Regions from separate parts of the Mesorhizobium sp. M1D.F.Ca.ET.231.01.1.1 genome, predicted to be linked through region 2. Evidence: predicted binding sites of a transcription regulator. Region 2 holds the regulator's gene; the other holds the start of a gene.
What was found. Region 2 encodes PhoB, which activates phosphate uptake and scavenging genes when phosphate is short. Its sites were predicted from a motif close to TGTCATNNANCTGTCAT; they were not measured.
Positions count from the first base shown of each region.

Region 1: the regulator PhoB is predicted to act here: its motif matches at 5,102-5,118, upstream of EN874_RS22075 (alkaline phosphatase).

Region 1 covers NZ_RZOZ02000008.1:266,865-274,108, reverse strand. The annotation lists gene EN874_RS22095 (hypothetical protein) at 1-52, shown strand, start outside; gene EN874_RS22090 (DUF1062 domain-containing protein) at 419-1,045, shown strand; gene typA (translational GTPase TypA) at 1,104-2,933, opposite strand; gene EN874_RS22080 (hypothetical protein) at 3,135-3,416, shown strand; gene EN874_RS22075 (alkaline phosphatase) at 3,456-5,030, opposite strand; gene EN874_RS22070 (MFS transporter) at 5,169-6,452, opposite strand; gene EN874_RS22065 (TetR/AcrR family transcriptional regulator) at 6,530-7,141, shown strand.
Region 2 covers NZ_RZOZ02000002.1:255,414-262,657, forward strand. The annotation lists gene EN874_RS07595 (ROK family protein) at 1-887, shown strand, start outside; gene EN874_RS07600 (winged helix-turn-helix domain-containing tetratricopeptide repeat protein) at 1,004-2,686, opposite strand; gene EN874_RS33645 (DUF1127 domain-containing protein) at 2,797-3,054, shown strand; gene phoB (phosphate regulon transcriptional regulator PhoB) at 3,180-3,869, opposite strand; gene phoU (phosphate signaling complex protein PhoU) at 3,888-4,592, opposite strand; gene pstB (phosphate ABC transporter ATP-binding protein PstB) at 4,613-5,416, opposite strand; gene pstA (phosphate ABC transporter permease PstA) at 5,413-6,264, opposite strand; gene pstC (phosphate ABC transporter permease subunit PstC) at 6,268-7,244, opposite strand, start outside.

The DNA.
Region 1 (7,244 bases), on a different contig from region 2:
GACGAACCCTGCCTTCAGCGTCGAGATCGCGCCGATCATCGAGGTGATGTAGCGATCGGAAGCGTCGGCGATCGCCACAGCGGGGAAGGCGGGCAGCGCGCCGGTCTTGCCCGCCCGGCTTCGCACGGCTAGAAGAGCCGACCTCTTGTCCATTTCGAGCTTCACTTTGCCTCAGTAACCGCCGGTCTCGTCTACTCCCCCGAAGCACCGCGGACGCAGCTTTTGGCGGCGCCTGCATCATCTTCATGTGTTCTTCAGGCGGCAGTTTCGAGACCGGTTTGGCATTGCTGAGCCGCCGTCGCGCGCAACTCGCCGACGCCTGACTTCCAACCATCACGGCCTTTTGCCACGCCGTGCCTGATGGGCATCTCGGACATCGCCGACCTGACGGACTTCCCGACGGGAAGGGCCTTCCGGCATGTCTGGACTGTTGCGTATCCGCTGGGCGGTCGTGCCCGAAATCGCGCCTCGACCTCTCATCAACTGCAATCGCTGTGGCGGTGTGATCCCCTATCGATGCGGCGGAAAATTCCGTGTCAACGCCAACGGCAAGCGCATCGATGCCTGGCTGATCTACCGCTGCACGGGCTGCGACAACTCCTGGAATTTTTCTATCCTGGAGCGTCGCAACCGCCGCGATATCGCGCCGGCGCTGCTTATGGCGCTCGAAAGCAACGACCCGACGCTCGTGCGATGCCACGCGTTCGATGCCGCCGCGCTGCGGAAGCAGATCGGTCGGATCGAGGAATTTTCTGACGTCACGGTCCAAAGGCAGCTTCTGGATGGCAGGCCGGAATGCGCCAGCGCGCTTATGCTCGAGCTTCGGCTCGACGCCGCGACACCCTTGCGGCTCGACCGTCTGCTCGCCGGAGAGCTCGGCATCTCGCGGTCGAGGCTTCAAGCCTGGCAAGAACGGCAGTCGCTCGCTATCGAACCGGATGGTGCCAAAGTCCTGCGCAGGCCGGCGCGCGACGGCATGGCGATCCGCATCGATCTTGCCGGCGAAGCCGATCGGGACGCCATCCTATCGGCTGCATGCGGATGAAATGAAAAGGGAGGGAGCAAAATTGCCCCCTCCCCCAATGACCGCCTGCGAAAGGGGCCTACGCCGCGCCCATCACCTTGGCCGCCTTCTCGAAGCGCTTGCGCTCGTTCGGGTCGAGATAGAGCTTCCTGAGCCGGATGGTCTTCGGCGTCACCTCGACCAGCTCGTCGTCCTGAATCCAGGCCAGCGCGCGCTCCAGCGTCATGCGCACCGGCGGGGTGAGCTTCACCGCCTCGTCCTTGCCGGCGGCACGGATGTTGGTGAGCTTCTTGCCCTTCAGCACATTGACCTCGAGGTCGTTGTCGCGAGAATGGATGCCGATGATCATGCCCTGATAGACCTTGACGCCCGGATCGATGATCATCGGGCCGCGGTCTTCCAGGTTCCACATCGCATAGGCGACCGACTCGCCCTGCTCGTTGGAGATCAGCACGCCGTTGGTGCGGCCGGGCAGCTCACCCTTGTACGGCTCGTAGGCATAAAACAGCCGGTTCATCACCGCGGTACCGCGCGTGTCGGTCAACAATTCCGACTGGTAGCCGATCAGGCCGCGCGTCGGCGCGTGGAAAACGAGACGCTGGCGGTTGCCGCCGGAGGGACGCAACTCGACCATCTCGGCCTTGCGCTCCGACATCTTCTGCACGACGACGCCGGCATGCTCCTCGTCGACGTCGATGACGACTTCTTCGACCGGCTCGAGCAATTCGCCGTTCTCGCCCTTCTGCATGACGACGCGCGGCCGTGACACGGCGATCTCGAAACCTTCGCGGCGCATCGTCTCGATCAGCACCGCAAGCTGCAATTCGCCGCGGCCGGAGACAAAGAAGGAATCCTTCTCCGCCGATTCCTCGATCTTCAGCGCCACATTGCCTTCGGCCTCGCGCAGCAGGCGGTCGCGGATGACGCGGCTGGTCACCTTGTCGCCCTCGGTGCCGGCAAGCGGGCTGTCGTTGACCAGGAAGGACATCGTCACCGTCGGCGGGTCGATCGGCTGCGCGTGCAGCGGCTCGGTCACGCTCGGATCGCAGAAGGTGTCGGCGACAGTGCCCTTCGACAGGCCGGCGATGGCGACGATGTCGCCCGCCTGCGCTTCCTCGATCGGCTGGCGCTCAAGGCCGCGGAAGGCGAGGATTTTCGAGATGCGTCCGGTTTCGATCTGCGTGCCGTCATGGTGCAGCACCTTGACCGCCTGGTTGGGCTTGAGCGTGCCGGACTCGATGCGGCCGGTGATGATGCGGCCGAGGAACGGGTTGGCTTCCAGGATGGTGCCGATCATGCGGAACGGACCGGGATGCACCGTCGGCGCCGGCACGTGCTTGACGACGAGATCAAACAGCGGCGCCAGGCCCTGGTCCTTCGGGCCTTCGGGATTCTCGGATACCCAGCCGTCGCGGCCGGAACCGTAGAGGATCGGGAAATCGAGCTGCTCGTCGGTGGCGTCGAGCGCGGCGAACAGGTCGAACACCTCGTTGACCACCTCGATGTGGCGGGCGTCCGGCCGGTCGATCTTGTTGATGACGACGATTGGCCGCAGACCCACCTTGAGCGCCTTGCCGACGACGAACTTGGTCTGCGGCATCGGCCCTTCGGCGGCGTCGACGAGCACGATCGCCGAATCCACCATCGACAGGATGCGTTCGACCTCGCCGCCGAAATCGGCGTGTCCGGGCGTGTCGACGATGTTGATGCGGGTGCCCTTCCAGTCGACCGAGGTCGCCTTGGCGAGGATGGTGATGCCGCGTTCCTTTTCGAGGTCGTTGGAATCCATGGCGCGCTCGGCCACGCGCTGGTTGTCGCGGAAGGCGCCGGACTGTTTCAGGAGCTGGTCGACGAGCGTGGTTTTCCCATGGTCGACATGCGCGATGATCGCGATATTGCGGAGGTTCATTGTCTGGTCTCGGGAGCGTTGCAGGCGGCAGGCCCAAAAGCGCCGCCTTTTTCGGTTGCGCGGCTCATACAAGGTTTTTCGCAATTGCGAAAGGGGAGGCCCCACCCCAAATACATGGTCACTGATTCTTAAACGTCTTGGGGTGAAATGATTCCATTAACCAAGGCGGAACCTTTGAAGGGTTTAAGCAGTTCGATGTTCATGACCGATCAGATGTCCAGATTGCGTCCGGTTTTGGCATGGGCGGCGCTTGGCGTTCTGCTTGCGGCCGGTGTGGCGCAGTCGGCGACGGTTCTGAGGGAAGCTGACCCGATCTCACCGCCTGACGTCAAGACCGCGCAGCAGATGTTCGCCGACGCCCCTGACGGTGTCGACCCGATCGTCACCGGCCCGGTCAGCGCCGCCTTCAAGCAGCGCCAGAAGGCCGCCAACTGCGATACAGCCGTCTGGCCGAACGTTCCGGCGACCTGCTATCCGGATTGACGACCGCTTCCGCGGTCGTCGTCTCCCAGGAAAAGAGCCTCAAGCCGAGCGCACCGGGTCCAACGTCACCTTGTAGAGTTCGTTGTCGTCGCGATCCATCAGCCGCACGGTGAGCTGCTCGGTGGCGCCGGAAATATCGACCAGCCCGAAGAACTGCAGCCCGGCGGACGGCGGCAGGTTCTGGCCCTGCTCGGCGGTCGGCGCCTTGATGAACTTCAGCTCCGGCCCGAACGTCATGTCGAGGTCGTTGGGGCCGAATGTGCCGGCATGGATCGGGCCGGAGACAAATTCCCAGAACGGGTTGAAATCCTGGAACTGCGCCTTGTCGGGGTTGTAGTAATGCGCCGCCGTGTAGTGCACGTCGGCGGTGAGCCATACCGTGTTGGTGATGCCGGCGTTCTTGATGTAACGCAGCAGATCGGCGAATTCGAGCTCGCGGCCCTTCGGCGCGCCATTGTCGCCATTGCTGACCGCCTCGGCGCCGGCCTTCTTGGTGGCGTCGTTCCATACGACCAGGCCAAGAGGCATGTCGGCGGCGATGATCTTCCACGTCGCCTTGGAATTCGCCAGTTCCCGCTTCAGCCACTTGGTCTGCTGCTCGCCGAGCATGCGCGACTTCGGCGTCAGCGTTTCCTCCATGTCCGGACCGTTCGGCCCGCGATAGGAGCGCATGTCGAGGAAGAAGACGTCGAGCAGCGGCCCATGGGCGATCTTGCGGTAGACGCGGCCGGGCTCCGACGGCTCGTAACGGATGGTCGTCATCTCGTGGAAGGCGCGCGCCGCGCGGGCCGCCAGCACATGGACGGACTTTTCCGTGTAGCGGTTGTCGGCGGTCAGGTCCTTCGAATCCGACCAGTTGTTCAGCACCTCGTGGTCGTCCCACTGGTAGAAGGTCGGGCAGATGGCGGAGAGGCCAAGCACATGCTTGTCCAACATGTTGTACTTCCACTGGTCGCGGTACTCGTCCAGCGTCTCGGCGACCTTGCGTTTGCCGTCGATCATGACGACGTTCTTCCATTTGCCGCCGCCGGGCAGGTCGACCTCGTCCTTCATCGCGCCGTCGGCATAGATCGTGTCGCCGGAATGCAGGAAGAAGTCAGGCGTGTGCTTGGCGATGGTGGAATAGGTCTTCATGCCAGTCTCGTCGATGCCCCAGCCCTGTCCGGCGGTGTCGCCGGACCAGGCGAAGCGCACGTCGCGCTTCGAGGCCGGCGCGGTGCGGAAGCGGCCGACGATCGGCTCGGAGACGGCATTGATGTCGGAAAGATCGGCGGCGACCATGCGGTAGAAGATATCCTGGTCGGCGGCGAGGTCGGTGAGCAGCCGCTTCACGGTGTAGTCGCTGGCGGGCGAGGTATCGAGCGGCGCCAGCTTTGTCGCGTCAGTGAAGCTTTCCGTCGTCGACACTTCATACATGACGCGCGCCGGGCGATCGGTGCGCGTCCAGACCATGCCGGAGGTGGCGTCGACATCGCCGGACTGGACGCCGTGGGTGAAGGCCGGGCGCTGGCTGGCGCGGGAATAATAGGGCAGCGCGAGGCCGGAGGCGCCGACAAGGCCAAAGGCGCTGGCCGAAGTGACGAAAGCGCGGCGGGTCAATGAGAGCTTGTTCATGGCTGTCTCCGGATGGCATTGAACGGGACCGCCAAGCTCTCGCCTCAATGTTTCAGGCGCATATCGGAACCATGAAGTTTTGATAACAATCCAGCTCTTCCTTCTCCCCTTCTTGTGGGAGAAGCTGAGGCCGCACCCTCAAGCCGCCTGCGGCTCCGGCTCGAAGGCCGGCCTGCTCGTGTTGATCAGCAGCGAGATACAGGCCGCCGCGATGCCCGTCATGCCGGCGATCAGGAAGGCGAGCTCGTAGTTGCCCTGCAGCTCGCGCATGGTGCCGCCGAAGGCAGCAGCCGCGGCTGCGCCCACCTGGTGGCCGGCGACGATCCAGCCGAACACGATCGGGCCGCTGCGGTCGCCGAAGGCTTCGTTGGCGAGCCGCAGCGTCGGCGGCACGGTGGCGATCCAGTCGAGCCCATAGAGCACGGCGAAGATGATCAGGCTGACCGCCGAGAAGCCGGAATAGGGCAGGTAGATCAGCGACAGTCCGCGGATCGCATAGTAGACGCCGAGCAGCTTGCGCGGGTCGAAGCGGTCGGTGAGCCAGCCGGACAGCGTCGTGCCGATCAGGTCGAAAATGCCCATCAGCGACAACAAGCCGGCCGCCTGCACCTCGCCGATCCCCATGTCGCCGCAGAAGGAGATGAGATGCGTGCCAACGAGACCGTTGGTGGTGAAGCCGCAGATGAAGAAGGTGGCGAACAGGTACCAGAACACGCGCGTGCCGGCGGCGCGGCGCAGCGTGTTGAGCGTATGCGCCAGGAAATTGCCTTGCGAGGCCGGCGACACCGGCGGCACATCGTCGGCGTCGGCGCCATAGCGCACCTGGCCGATCGAGGCCGGGCGCTCCGGCACCAGCAGATAGACCAGCGGCACCAGGGCGGCGGTGGCGATAGCGATGGCGATGGCGACCGGCTTCCAGCCGCCCGCCTGGGCCAACGAGGCGAGCAGCGGCAGGAATACCAGCAGGCCGGTGGCGCTTGAGGCTGACATCAGCCCCATCACCAGGCCGCGATTGGTCTTGAACCAGCGATTGACGATGGTGGCGCCGAGCACTGTTGCGACCGCACCCGAGCCGATGCCGGAAAACACGCCCCATGTGATCAGCAGATGCCATGGCTTGGTCATCAGCAGGCTGAGCGCCGTCGAGCCCGACATCACCAGCAGCGATGCAAGCAACGTGCGGCGCAGGCCGATCCGCTCCATCAGCGCGGCGGCAAACGGCCCGGTCAGGCCATAGAGGAAGATACCGATGGCGGCAGCCAGCGAGACGACATCGCGCCGCCAGCCGAAGCTCTCCTCCAGCGGCAGCATCATGACCGAGGGCGCGGATCGCAGCCCGGCGGCTATCAGCAGGCACAGGAAAATGACTGCAACGACGACAAAGGCGTAGCGCTGGCCAAACGGGCGGAACTGAGCTATCATGTTACTGACCGGTACGTTGCAATGGATAATGCCATACATACGTACCGGTCAGTAACATTGTCAAGCGGGTTTGTTGGATGTCATCGGACAAAAAAATTGAAGCGTCGGTCAACAAGGCTCCCGCGGCGCCGAAGGCCGCCGACAAGATCCTCGACGTGGCGCGCGACCTGTTCTATCGCGAAGGTATCCGCGCGATCGGCGTCGACGAGATCGTCAAGCGCGCCGGCGTCACCAAGCCCAGCCTCTACCGCACCTTCCCGTCCAAGGACGAGCTCGCCGCCTCTTATCTGCGCAAGTATGACCTGGAATTCTGGCAGCGTTTCGACGAAGCCGTCGACGCGCATCCCGGCAATCCGCGCGCCCAGATCGTCGCCTTCCTCACCCGCGTCGGCAAGCGCACGCAGAAGCCGGACTATCGCGGCTGCGGCATGACCAATGCGGCGGTCGAGTATCCCGAGCACGGGCATCCCGCGCGGGTGGTGAGCGAGAACAACAAAGTCGAACTGCGCCGTCGCCTGCGCGCCATGGCGGCGGCGATGGGCGCGGCGGATGCCGACACGCTCGGCGACGGGCTGCTGCTGTTGATCGAGGGCGCCTACATCAGCGGCCAGTTGTTCGGCCTCGGCGGACCGGCGGCGTCGGTCGCCCGCAACGCCGATCTGCTGATCGAAGCCAGCTTGAAGAAATAGCGATTGACGCTAGCGCGTTTCACCGTTTCACGGAAACGGTGAAACGCCCTATCTCCTTGTTTTTACGCAATTCCAGACGGAAACCGCTCACACTTTTCGTGGA
Region 2 (7,244 bases):
TGCCGCGCGAAGAGCTGATCGGCGAATGCATTGCGATCGTGCGGCGCCGGCTGGAGGATCCGGACCTCGATGTCGGCAGCGTCGCCCGCCTCGCCATGGGCATCCAGGGCATCACCGATTCCCATGCCCGCGCCATGCTGTGGTCGCCGATCACGCCGCTGACCGACATTCCCTTCGCCGACATCCTGGAAAAGGAATTCGGCATCCCGGCGACCATGGAGAACGACTGCAACATGATGGCGGTGGCGCTGCAATGGCGCGACCCCGACCGCTATCGCGACAATTTCATCGCCATCCTGCTCTCGCACGGCATCGGCATGGGGCTGGTGCTGAAGGGCGAGCTGTTCACCGGCACGCATTCCTCGGGCGGCGAGTTCGGCCACATGATCCACCGTCCGGGCGGCGCGCTCTGCCGCTGCGGACGGCGCGGCTGCGTCGAGGCCTATGCCGGCAACTACGCCATCTGGCGCAGCGCCATGAAGATGAGCGAGGATGCCGAGCCAGTCGATGTCGGCGATGCCGACATGCGCGCGCTCGCCGCCAAGGCGCGCGAGAAGGATGGTCCGGAGCGCGAGGCCTATCGCCGGGCGGGCGAGGCCCTGGGCTTCAGCCTCGGCAGCCTGTTCGCGCTGATCGACCCGGCGCCGGTCGCCATGGTCGGCGTCAGCGCCGCCGCCTTCGACCTGATCGAGCCGGCGCTGCGCGAGGCGATCGCCCAGACCGCCGGCGGCCAGCATTCGCAGTCGATCTCCTTCGATACCGAGCCGAACGAATTGCCGCTGATCCGCGAAGGCTGCGCCATGCGCGCGCTGACCTTCGTCGACCAGGAGATCTTCGCGCCGGGCGTTCAGGCGAGGTCCGGCTCAACCGGGAAAAACGTCGCCTGACGATTAGGGGTGAAACCGATCATCTCTAAGCGACCGAATTTCCGACCTGCTGTATGCCAAATGCTGACATCGAGACCTTCAGGTCGATATCGGACAAGCGACCAAAGTCAACCTGCTTAGCTCGCTTGCCCGGTCGCAATCGCAGCTAACCGCGCTTCTTCGCGCGCGATCAGCGCTTGATACCGTGGATGGCCGTGGAGGGGCATCAAATCGGGCTCTCGCGTGATCCACATGAGATGTTTGGGCGGAGCTCTGCGAACGCAGGTCTCCAATAGATCGATAGCCTGATCCAGCTCGCCCATCTGGGCAAAGGCGCATGCAATATTGTGGTGGTCCATCACGTCATCCGGCTCAATCGTCAACGCTCGCGCGGCCCATTCCTTGGCGCGGGCTTTCTCTCCAAGGTGGGCCAATGCGATAGCTCCTATCGCAATGGCACGTGCGTTGTCGGGGTGCAGCGCGATCTCCCTTTCGACGCGCTCCAAAATCCGACGTGCAGCAGCCCTGAGTTCGTCATGCCGGCCTAACATTCGATAACAATCAGCCGCAATGCAGGGAGCCCAGTAGTCTGCTTCAAAAAGCCGGGTGGCGCGCTCGGAATGCTCGATCGCGTCTTCGTAGCGGCCGAGGTAATGGCAGGTCACGCCAAGGTTAGCCCGCACCTCAAACGAGTCCGGTTCCAGGCGCAGCGATTCCTGCTGCGCCGCCAGCGCCTCATCGAAGCGCCCCATCTCAGCCAGTGCTCGCCCCCTAGCAGTATGAGCCTCGGCCAAAGTTGGATCGATCGAGAGCGCCTTTTCGGCGGCTGATAAGCCCGGCTCTTCTGACCTTCCCCTGAAATGCAGGCCCGCCTGGCAGAGGGCGACCAAAGCCCAGGCGCGAGCGTAGTCAGGGTCGATTTCCAGCGCTCGCCGGCAAAAGCGAACAGCGATCTCCAGGTTTCTCGCTCCCTGCTGCGTCCGGTAATACCGGCTTTGGAGATAGAGCTGATAGGCCTCCGGGTCCTGCGTCGAGCGGCTCTCGATCGCTGTCTTCTCGGCTGGCAGCAGCCTAATCTTCAGCGCCGCCACGATGGCCTGCGCGATTTCGTCTTGCAGCGCAAAGATGTCTTTCAGTTCGCGGTCATAGCGCTCGCCCCAGACCTGGCTGTCCTTGCTCGCGTCGATCAGCTGCGCCGTGATCCGCACCCGCCCGCCAGCCTTGCGCACGCTGCCTTCGACGACGTAACCGACCTTCAGCCGCTGAGCCAGCTGACCTATTTCGACGGCCTTGCCCTTGAACGTGAAGGTGGTGTGGCGCGACAGCACGTTGAGCGTGGAGACCTTCGAGAGGTCGGTGATGATGTCCTCGGTGATACCGTCGCTGAAGTATTCGTGCTCGGGGTCGCCGCTCATGTTGACGAAGGGCAGAACGGCGAGGGAGGGCCCTCCGGGAATCAGGAGTGCCGGATTCACTTCCGCTCCTTCATCTTGGGGCGGGTCCTTCGCCGGGACCACTGGTCCGACGAACCGATAGCCGCGGCGCGGGAGCGTCTCGATCCAGCGCTCGCCGCCGGGTTCTTCCCCGAACACCCGGCGGAGTGCCGCGATCTGGGCAGTCAGGTTGCTTTCTTCAACGGCGAGACCGGACCATCCGGCATCCATCAGCGCAGCCTTGGAGACGGGTGCACCCGCTCGCTCCACCAGCACGCGCAGGAGCGCAACCGCTCGCTGCCCCAATGCGAGGGGCTCGGCATTTCGAAACACGATTCCCGTCTCGGTATCGAGGCGGAACGGTCCCATTCGGTGGATCATCACCATGGGCCGAAATCTACCCGACTTCGGAAACTTTTCCGAACTCTTTCAGGAGCATTTCGGGTCTTTCCGCCGGAGAAGGCAGAGACTGCATAAACATTTCCGGGAGGTTCGACATGACAACGAGTGTGAAGTCCCTGCCGCCATACGCAAGGCCGCATGCCTGGCGCCACTGGTCCTCTTCTGGTGTCGGCCGCGTTCTCGGCAAACTGGTGGGCTGGTGCCAGGATGAAGTATTCCGGATCGCCGTGATCGAGGAACTGAATAGGCTCAACGACCACTATCTCGAGGATGTGGGTATCGATCGCAGTGACATCGGTCCGATCGTCGATGCAACGGTGAAGCGCCTGCGGGAAAGCCGGAGGAAGGCTTGAGGCCAGGCGAGCCGGGCCTCATGCATATCCCCTGCATCGCCACTACTGCGGCATCGGCAACCGCCTGCTATTGAGTTCTGCCCCTGGAACATGATTTCGATCCATCGGGATGGCGGGGCTCTAGCCTAGTCTTCCCGGATCGCGTAACCCGCCCCGCGGATGGTGCGGATGACATCCGGCATGCGGCCGTTGTTGACCGCCTTGCGCAGGCGTCCGACATGTACGTCCACCGTGCGTTCGTCGATATAGATCGTCTCGCCCCAGACATTGTCGAGCAGCTGGCTGCGCGAGAACACCCGGCCGGGATGCCGCATCATGAATTCGAGCAGCCGGAACTCGGTCGGGCCGAGCCTGATCTCGCTCTTCTTGCGGTAGACGCGGTGCGATTCGCGGTCGAGCACGATGTCGCCGACCTTGAGCACGCTGGACAGCACCTCCGGTTTGGCGCGACGCAGCAGCGCCTTGACCCGGGCCATGAATTCCGGCGTCGAGAACGGCTTGACCAGGTAGTCGTCGGCGCCCGTCGAGAGGCCGCGCACGCGATCGCTTTCCTCGCCGCGCGCCGTCAGCATGATGATCGGCAGCCGTTCGGTCTCGGGCCGCATCCTGAGCCGCCGGCAAAGCTCGATGCCGGAAACCGCCGGCACCATCCAGTCGAGCACCAGAAGGTCAGGCACGTTCTCCTGCAGGCGGATCTCGGCCTCGTCGCCGCGGGTCACCACCTCGACCTGATAGCCTTCGGATTCGAGGTTGTAACGGAGCAGCACCCCCAGCGGCTCCTCATCCTCCACCACCATGATGCGTGGCGCGATCATATAGAGCTACCTTCGCTGTCAGGCCGCCGGCGCCGACATCGCCGTCTCGTCCTGTTTCGGACGGTTCGCGGGCAATTGCGTGCCGGTCAGCACATAATAGGCGTTCTCGGCGATATTGGTCACATGGTCGCCGATGCGCTCCAGATTCTTGGCGCAGAACAAAAGATGCGTGCAAGCCGTGATGTTGCGCGGGTCTTCCATCATGTAGGTCAGGAGCTCGCGGAAGACGGAGGTGTATTTGACGTCGATGCGCTCGTCGTCGTTGCGCAGCTTGGCGAGCGCCGTGGCGTCGCCCGCCGTATACTCCTCGATCACGCCCTGGACCTGGATCAGCACCAGCTGCGCCATCGAATCGATGGAGTGCGAAAGGTCGCGCGGCGCGGCGCTGACGCCGACCGAGCCGACGCGCTTGGCGATGTTCTTGGCAAGGTCCCCGATGCGCTCGAGGTCGCCGGCCATGCGGATGGCGCCGACCACGCTGCGCAGGTCGTCGGCCATCGGCTGGCGTTTGGCGATCAGCGTGATGGCGCGATCGTCGAGCTCGCGCTGCCGCGCGTCCATGATGGCATCGTCGGAGACCACACGTTGCGCCATCGCGTTGTCGGAGTTGAGCAGAGCCTTGGTCGACGCGCCGACCATCGACCCGGCAAGATCGCCCATGTCACGGATAAGCTGGCTGATCTGCCTCAGATCGTCGTCGAAGGAAGCGACCGTATGGGCCATGGTGATGTCCTCGTATGAACTCAGCCGAAGCGGCCGGTGATGTAGTCCTGGGTGCGCTTCTCGCGAGGCGACGTGAAGATCTTCTCGGTCCGGTCGAACTCGACCAGCTCGCCGAGATACATGAACGCCGTCTGCCGCGACACACGCGCCGCCTGCTGCATGTTGTGGGTGACGATCACGATCGTGTAGTCGGCCTGCAGCTCGTCGATCAGCTCCTCGATCTTGGCCGTCGACAGCGGATCGAGCGCCGATGCCGGCTCGTCGAGCAGGATGACCTCCGGCTTCACCGCCACCGTGCGGGCGATGCAGAGCCGCTGCTGCTGGCCACCCGAAAGGCTCTGGCCGCTGGCGTTGAGCTTGTCCTTGACCTCGTTCCACAGCGCCGCCCGCTTCAGCGCCGACTCGACCCGGTTGTCCATCTCGGCCTTGCTGATCTTCTCGTACAGCCTGACGCCGAAGGCGATGTTCTCGTAGATCGACATCGGGAACGGCGTCGGCTTCTGGAACACCATGCCGATCTTGGTCCTGAGCAGGTTGAGGTCCTGCGAGCGGTCGAGGATGTTCTTGCCGTCGAGCAGCACCTGGCCTTCGGCGCTCTGCTTCGGGTAGAGTTCGTAGATGCGGTTCAGCACGCGCAGCAGCGTCGACTTCCCGCAGCCCGACGGCCCGATGAAGGCGGTGACGCTGCGCTCCGGCAGCGACAGGTTGATGTCCTTCAGCGCCTTCGACTGGCCATAGTAGAAGTTGAGGTTCTTGACCTCGATCTTGGCCTTTTCGACGGCCGTCTCGGCTACGTTAAGGTCGGTGGACAACATCGGTTTCATCTGTCCTCTCTGCGTCCGGTAAGGCTGCGGGCGAAAATGCTCAGCCCGAGAACCGTCAGGGTGATTATGAGTGCGCCCGTCCAGGCCAGTTGCTGCCATTCCTCATAGGGGCTGAGCGCGAACTGGAAGATGGTCACCGGCAGGCTGGCCATCGGCGCGTTGAGATTGCTCGACCAGAACTGGTTGTTGAGCGCGGTGAACAGCAGCGGCGCCGTCTCGCCTGAAATGCGAGCGATCGCCAGCAATATGCCGGTGACGATGCCGGATAGCGCGGCACGATAGGCGACGGAGCGGATCACCACCCAGCGCGGCGCGCCGATGGCGGTGCCGGCTTCGCGCAGCGCGTTGGGCACAAGGTTGAGCATGTCCTCGGTGGTGCGCACCACGACGGGGATCACCAGGATGGACAGCGCCACCGCGCCGGCGATCGCCGAGAAATGCCCCATCGGCCGCACCATCAGCTCATAGACGAACAGGCCGACGATGATCGACGGCGCCGACAAAAGGATGTCGTTGATGAAACGCACCACCGTGGTGAGACGCGAGAAGCGCCCGTACTCGGCCATGTAGGTGCCGGCCAGCACGCCGATCGGCGTGCCGACGATGATGCCGATGATGGTCATCACGATGCTGCCGTAGATGGCGTTGAGCAGGCCGCCGGCGTCGCCGGGCGGCGGCGTCATCTCGGTAAAGACCGCCAGCGAGACGCCGGAGAGGCCCTTGTAGATCAGCGCGCCGAGGATCAGCGCCAGCCAGGCAAGACCGATGCCCGCGGCGATGACGCACAGCGCCATCATCACGGCGTTCTTGCGCTTGCGGCTCTGGTGGAGCGATGCGGCTGTCGACATCGGTCAGGCTCCCGTGCGGCTATCGATGCGCAACAGCATGTAGCGTGCGAGCGCGAGGATGATGAAGGTGATGATGAACAGGATCAGGCCGAGCGAGACCAGCGAGGACGTATACAGCTCGCCGTCGGCCTCGGTGAATTCGTTGGCGATGGTCGCCGAGATCGTCGTGCCCGGCGCAAACAGCGAGGCGCTGATGCGGTGCGCGTTGCCGATGACGAAGGTGACGGCCATCGTCTCGCCAAGCGCGCGGCCGAGGCCGAGCATGACGCCGCCCATGATGCCGACGCGGGTGTAGGGAATGGTCACGCGCCGGGTCACTTCCCAGGTCGTGCAGCCGATGCCGTAGGCTGATTCCTTCAGCACCGCCGGCACCGTATCGAACACGTCCTTGGTGATCGAGGTGATAAAGGGCAGCACCATGATGGCAAGGATGAGCGACGAGGTCAGCAGGCCGATGCCGTAGGGTGGACCGGCAAACAGGCTGGAAAGGCCCGGTATGCCGTGGAAAAGGCCGATGATGAAGGGCTGCACCGTCGTCTGCAGGAAGGGCGCGAAGACGAACAGGCCCCAGATGCCGTAGATGATCGAGGGAATGCCGGCGAGCAGCTCGACCGCGATGCCGATCGGGCGCCGGAGCGGGCGCGGGCAGAGCTCGGTGAGGAAGACGGCGATGCCGATGCCGATCGGCACGGCAATGAGAATGGCGATGGCCGAGGTGACGATGGTGCCGTAGATCGGCGCCAGGGCACCGAAATTCTCGGTGACCGGGTTCCAGGATTCGGTGGTAAGGAAGGAGAAGCCGAACTTAGACAGGGCCTCCCACGAGCCGGCGATCAGCGAGATCGCGACCCCGCCGAGCAGGACCAGCACAAGGATGGCGGAAAGGCGCGTGGCCGTCCGGAAGATCGTGTCGGTGAGGGCGAAGCGGCGCACCGTCGCTTCTCTGGTCCGCGTGACCGACGATGCCACGGCTTCGGAAA